Regions from separate parts of the Citrobacter tructae genome, predicted to be linked through region 2. Evidence: predicted binding sites of a transcription regulator. Region 2 holds the regulator's gene; each other region holds the start of a gene.

Region 1 (2,280 bases), 1.2 Mb from region 2:
TCGTCCGGGTTAAACCAACTGACACCGAAATGCTCATGCACACCGCTGGCGGAGATAAAAACTTTCCGTGGGTTGAGTGCGTCCAAAGGGGAAGTATTACTGGTGTCGTAAAAAGCGTCACTTTTCGCCCGATAGGTACCCCCGCAAAGAATCGCCGTGGCATTGGGTTTTTCATTGAGCGCTACGAATACCCGGTGCGAGTAGCAAATCCCGGTAAAGGTAATATCGTCCGGGATCATACTGATAACTAGAGGCATTTCCACGCCATTATCAAAAAAGACCAGATCGTTTTCACTCACCAGTCCTGCGGCCAGGATGGCGACCGGTAAATCGTCACGATGATACTGTTTTTGCGCGGGGAGCGGAGCGTTAACGATGGCGGCAGGCTTGTTCACCATCACAATGTAACCACCGAGCAGCGTGAGTGGTAGCGGTTCGTCATCCTGGCTGAGATCCCGACGAATGGTCATCACGGAAACCTCCAGCATTCGCGCCGCCTCTTTCAGATGGATTCGGTCGGTCTTCTTCAACAATTCCATCAGACGTCGAATACGTTCTTTTTGCTTGGTTTCCATGCACTTTCTCCACGAATCATGTTTTCATGTTCCTTAAGTAACATTTTTGTGTTTCTTAGAACATGACATTGCTGCATTACTATACGTCTGACCACTGGGAAATAAAAGTGTGTTTTTTTCACGTTTTATTGATTTTAATTGGTTAAATTTCAGTTGATTGTAATCAAGTTAATCATTTTAAGTGTGATAAAGTTGCAACATTCAGCATAATAAATAAACAATAAAATGTTCTTCCAATCGCGATCTTAGTCACAAATGATACGGAAGTAACATGATAATGTTATTTTAATATCATTGTTGTGTGATTGTTTCTGAGAGGTAGTAAAATGGATATCGCGGTTATTGGCTCCAACATGGTGGATCTCATCACTTACACCAACCAGATGCCCAAAGAAGGGGAAACGTTGGAAGCGCCAGCGTTCAAAATTGGCTGTGGTGGTAAAGGGGCAAATCAGGCCGTTGCGGCCGCTAAGCTCAATTCCAAAGTGTTGATGCTGACCAAAGTTGGAGATGACATTTTTGCAGATAACACCATTCGCAACCTCGAGTCCTGGGGCATTAACACCACCTATGTAGAAAAGGTCCCCTGTACCAGCAGCGGCGTTGCGCCGATTTTCGTCAATGCCAACTCCAGTAATAGCATTTTGATTATTAAAGGGGCGAACAAGTTTCTCTCTCCGGAAGATATCGATCGCGCGGCGGAAGATCTGAAGAAATGTCAGTTAATCGTGTTGCAATTGGAGGTTCAGCTAGAGACGGTTTACCACGCGATTGAATTTGGTAAAAAGCATGGCATTGAAGTGTTATTAAATCCAGCACCTGCATTATGTGAATTAGATATGTCGTATGCCTGTAAATGCGACTTCTTCGTACCGAATGAAACCGAATTGGAAATATTAACCGGTATGCCGGTTGATACTTACGATCATATTCGCGCTGCAGCACGTTCTTTGGTCGATAAAGGATTGAATAATATTATTGTTACTATGGGTGAAAAAGGCGCGCTATGGATGACGCGTGACCAGGAAGTCCATGTTCCGGCGTTTAAAGTGAATGCTGTTGATACCAGCGGTGCAGGTGATGCTTTCATCGGTTGCTTTGCACATTATTATGTACAAAGCGGAAATGTTGAGGCCGCAATGAAGAAAGCTGCTCTCTTCGCTGCTTTTAGCGTTACCGGAAAAGGTACCCAATCATCTTACCCGAGCATCGAACAATTTAATGAGTTTCTTACCTTAAACGAATAATACTCCTGCACTGTAAAAGGTAGCACTATGAACAATAAAAACATCATTCAGATGCCTGATGGGTATCTGAATAAGACCCCTCTGTTCCAGTTTATTTTGTTATCCTGTTTATTCCCATTATGGGGATGCGCAGCCGCATTAAACGATATTCTGATTACGCAGTTTAAAAGTGTATTTTCACTCAGTAACTTTGCCTCGGCATTAGTTCAGAGCGCCTTTTATGGCGGTTATTTCTTAATTGCGATTCCGGCATCTCTGGTGATTAAAAAGACCAGTTATAAAATCGCCATTTTAATGGGGCTGACGCTTTATATCGTCGGGTGTACGCTCTTTTTCCCCGCGTCACATATGGCAACTTACACCATGTTCCTCGCGGCGATTTTCGCGATTGCGATTGGCCTGAGTTTCCTGGAAACCGCAGCGAACACCTACAGCTCGATGATAGGCCCAAAAGCGTA
Region 2 (2,280 bases):
ACCAGATGGACGCATTTGCTTTTGCCACACTCGTCAAAACTGAGGGCAATCGGCGAGCCGCAGTAGCGAATATGTTCCGTCCCGCCGATAACCTGCGCCCGGTGAATATGTCCCAGCGCGATGTAATCCGCTGGTGGGAAATTCTGTGCCGGAAAGGCGTCCAGCGTTCCAATATAAATGTCACGTACCGCGTCACTTTTACTGGCACCGACGGTAGTCAGATGTCCTGTCGCAATGATCGGCAGATTCAGTTCACCGCGCAGTTTACAGGCGTCCTGGTACTGCTGCTGGTAATAGTCGGTAATTGCCCCCAGCAGATGCTGCTGTTTTTCGCTGCCGGTCAGTCCCGCCTGGCTGGTGATGATGTCGCGCGGACGCAAAAAAGGAATTGGGCACAGTACGGCACCCGGCGTACCGTCGCGGTGTTTCAGTATTTGCGGCGCATGACCCGCGCTTGCGACCACCGTGGTATTCAGGAACGCCAAAATATCGCGCGATTCATTAAGCGTGGCGACGGAGTCATGATTGCCTGCCAGCACCACCAAATGGCAGCCTGTTTGCTGCAGATTAACGACAAAGCGGTTGTAAATCTCGCGGGCGTAGCTGGGTGGTGAGCCGGTATCAAAAATATCGCCTGCCACAATAATGGCATCCACCTGATGGGATTGTGCCGTTTCCAGCAGCCAGTCAAGAAAAGCCTGATGCTCGGCGGCGCGGCTCTTGCTGTAGAAGTTTTGTCCCAGATGCCAGTCAGAGGTGTGAAGGATGCGCATAAGAGTTCCATGACGAAAAAGCGATAAAGGGGATTATAACCTTGCAACAGCGCGAATATCTTGTTTCCGGGCTGTCATAATTCAACAACCTTCGTTAAACCTGGATTATCTTTTTCATAAAAATGTCATAAATCTGACGCATAATGGCGGCGTATTTAGGGTATGAACGATTAAATTAAAAACAGGGCAAATCATGGCGAGACGTATTCTGGTCGTAGAAGATGAAGCTCCAATTCGTGAAATGGTCTGCTTCGTGCTCGAGCAAAACGGGTTCCAACCTGTAGAAGCCGAAGACTATGACAGTGCGGTGAATCAACTCAATGAACCCTGGCCGGATCTGATCCTACTTGACTGGATGCTTCCCGGCGGATCGGGCCTGCAGTTCATTAAACACCTCAAGCGTGAGGCGATGACGCGGGATATCCCTGTCATGATGCTGACGGCGAGAGGCGAAGAGGAAGACCGCGTGCGTGGGCTGGAAACCGGCGCGGATGACTATATCACCAAGCCGTTTTCCCCCAAGGAACTGGTGGCACGTATTAAAGCCGTGCTGCGTCGTATTTCGCCAATGGCGGTTGAAGAAGTCATTGAGATGCAGGGGCTGAGTCTTGATCCCACCTCGCATCGCGTGATGACCGGGGAGGCTCCGCTGGATATGGGACCAACCGAATTCAAACTGCTGCATTTCTTTATGACCCATCCCGAGCGCGTCTACAGCCGCGAACAATTACTTAATCATGTCTGGGGCACCAATGTGTACGTGGAGGACCGGACGGTTGATGTGCATATCCGTCGCTTGCGTAAGGCGCTGGAGCACAGCGGCCACGATCGCATGGTGCAGACGGTACGTGGGACGGGATACCGTTTTTCAACCCGCTTCTGACGGGTACGTGAGATAGCCCATTAGATCAAGCTGTAAATGGAGTGTGACGTTTGCTTGAACGATTGTCATGGAAAAGGCTGGTACTGGAGCTGATACTTTGCTGCATACCAGCTTTTATCCTTAGTGCTTTTTTGGGTTACCTGCCCTGGTTTTTACTGGCATCGGTAACGGGTCTGCTTATCTGGCATTTCTGGAATTTACTGCGTTTATCCTGGTGGTTATGGGTCGACATGAGTATGACGCCTCCGCCGGGGCGTGGCAGTTGGGAACCGTTGCTCTATGGCCTGCATCAAATGCAACTGCGTAACAAAAAACGCCGTCGTGAGCTGGGGAATCTGATTAAACGCTTTCGCAGCGGGGCGGAGTCACTCCCCGATGCGGTGGTGCTGACCACCGAAGAAGGCGGTATTTTCTGGTGTAACGGTCTGGCGCAGCAGGTTTTGGGACTGCGTTGGCCGGACGATAGCGGGCAAAATATTCTTAACCTGCTGCGTTACCCGGAATTCACGTTGTACCTTAAAACGCGCGACTTTAGTCGACCGATCAATTTGGTTCTCAATACCGGACGACATCTGGAAATTCGCGTGATGCCGTATACCGACAAGCAACTGTTGATGGTGGCGC
Region 3 (2,280 bases), 2.2 Mb from region 2:
GGGCTACCGGACCGTTGGCTATAAGCCGGTTGCGTCGGGTAGTGAAATGACGGTTGACGGTTTGCGTAACAGCGATGCCCTGGCGTTGCAACGCAACAGCACGCTGGCTCTGGACTATGCGGCCATCAATCCCTATACCTTCGCCGAACCCACGTCACCGCATATTATCAGCGCCGATGAAGGGCGGCCGATTCTGGCACCGGTAATATCTGCCGGTTTGCGTACCCTGGAGGAACAGGCCGACTGGGTGCTGGTGGAAGGTGCGGGAGGATGGTTTACCCCGCTTTCGCCGACGCTGAGCTTTTCTGATTGGGTGCAAACAGAACAGTTGCCGGTAATTCTGGTGGTTGGCGTGAAGCTTGGCTGTATCAACCATGCCCTCCTCACAGCACAGGCGATAAGCCAGGCGGGGTTGCCGCTGGTCGGTTGGGTTGCCAATGACGTGACCCCGCCAGGGAAGCGTCACGCTGAATATATGGCGACGCTGACGCGCGCACTTCCTGCACCGCTACTGGGAGAGATCCCGTGGCTGTCAGAGGTACCGGAGCAGGCATCGACCGGGCAATATATCGATCTGAGCGTTTTGTCTCTGGCACCATCCTGTTGTTGACAAATGGGAACGGCCTGTCCTTTTCAACACATTGGGACAGGCAAATAAATGATGAAAATGCGAGCAGGATCTCGGCTGTTACAGCCTGCTTCGTTAGCTGATAAATATCAAAATTTAGCGATAATTTTTTTTTATTCGACCAAAAAAGGACATCGATACGTTTCCGCCAGGCGGCAGTCAGCGTGGGCTAGAGACAGTTATCCACCATTCCTGTGGATAACCTTGTGTATTAGAGTTAGAAAACACTATGTAAGCGAGAGAAGACGCGGCCTGCGACTAAATTGCTGCGAAAGACGTCTTGGGAAAATAGTTATTGAATTACATATTGTTAGATAAAAGCAATGCCTGTCGTGGAAGTGTCATCCGTTGCCATAAAACTTTCATCTCCTGGCTTGACAAATGTTAAAAAAGTCATAGGTCTGGGGATAACACATTTTTGCTGGTGTTTTATCTTGCCCGTGGTGAAATTTCAGCCTGCCGCGATGGGGTTTCAGGGGGCGTAACAGAAATATTGTGGTGCGTTACTGTTTTTTCATCCAGTATATTTTACTGGCAAAATCTACTGCTGCGAGTAAAATTAGACACCTGCCCGCCCATTGCTTCAGGTAGCTGCTCATGAGTAAACCGTTCAAACTGAATTCCGCTTTTAAACCCTCTGGCGATCAGCCTGAGGCGATTCGTCGCCTGGAAGAAGGGCTGGAGGATGGTCTGGCGCATCAGACGCTGCTGGGCGTAACGGGATCGGGGAAAACGTTCACCATTGCCAACGTCATTGCGGACCTACAGCGCCCGACCATGGTGCTGGCACCCAACAAGACGCTGGCAGCCCAGTTGTACGGCGAGATGAAAGAGTTCTTCCCGGATAACGCGGTAGAGTATTTTGTCTCCTACTACGACTATTACCAGCCGGAAGCGTACGTGCCGAGTTCTGACACGTTCATCGAGAAAGATGCGTCGGTCAACGAACACATTGAGCAGATGCGACTGTCGGCGACCAAGGCGCTGCTGGAGCGTCGGGATGTCATTGTGGTGGCCTCGGTTTCCGCGATCTATGGTCTGGGCGACCCGGACCTGTATCTGAAAATGATGCTACACCTGACGGTCGGCATGATTATTGATCAACGCGCGATTCTGCGTCGGCTGGCGGAACTGCAATATACCCGCAACGATCAGGCGTTTCAGCGCGGTACTTTCCGCGTGCGCGGTGAGGTGATCGACATCTTCCCGGCAGAATCTGACGACATTGCGCTGCGCGTGGAGCTGTTTGATGAGGAGGTGGAGCGTTTGTCGCTGTTTGACCCACTGACAGGTCAGGTTGAATCCAGTATTCCGCGTTTTACCATCTACCCTAAAACGCACTATGTCACGCCGCGCGAACGCATTGTACAGGCGATGGAAGAAATTAAAGTCGAACTTGCAGATCGGCGTAAAAACCTGCTGGCTAACAATAAGTTACTGGAAGAACAGCGCTTAAGCCAGCGTACGCAGTTCGACCTGGAGATGATGAACGAGTTGGGTTACTGCTCGGGCATTGAAAACTATTCCCGCTATCTCTCCGGGCGCGGGCCTGGCGAACCGCCACCGACGCTGTTTGACTACCTGCCCGCCGATGGCCTGCTGGTGGTCGATGAATCCCACGTCACCATCCCGCAAATCGGCGGCATGTATCG

Evidence for each region. Region 2 encodes PhoB, which activates phosphate uptake and scavenging genes when phosphate is short. Its sites were predicted from a motif close to CTGTCATAAAACTGNCNNAT; they were not measured.
Region 1: rbsK (ribokinase) is a predicted target of PhoB. The motif match lies at 757-776, and genes of this name have one in related genera.
Region 3: uvrB (excinuclease ABC subunit UvrB) is a predicted target of PhoB. The motif match lies at 977-996, and genes of this name have one in related genera.

The regions. Positions count from the first base shown of each region.
Region 1 covers NZ_CP038469.1:3,458,687-3,460,966, forward strand. Annotated here, with positions in the region: gene E4Z61_RS17275 (DeoR family transcriptional regulator) at 1-575, opposite strand, end outside; gene rbsK (ribokinase) at 902-1,822, shown strand; gene fucP (L-fucose:H+ symporter permease) at 1,850-2,280, shown strand, end outside.
Region 2 covers NZ_CP038469.1:2,244,234-2,246,513, reverse strand. Annotated here, with positions in the region: gene sbcD (exonuclease subunit SbcD) at 1-773, opposite strand, end outside; gene phoB (phosphate response regulator transcription factor PhoB) at 967-1,656, shown strand; gene phoR (phosphate regulon sensor histidine kinase PhoR) at 1,707-2,280, shown strand, end outside.
Region 3 covers NZ_CP038469.1:51,324-53,603, forward strand. Annotated here, with positions in the region: gene bioD (dethiobiotin synthase) at 1-610, shown strand, start outside; gene uvrB (excinuclease ABC subunit UvrB) at 1,226-2,280, shown strand, end outside.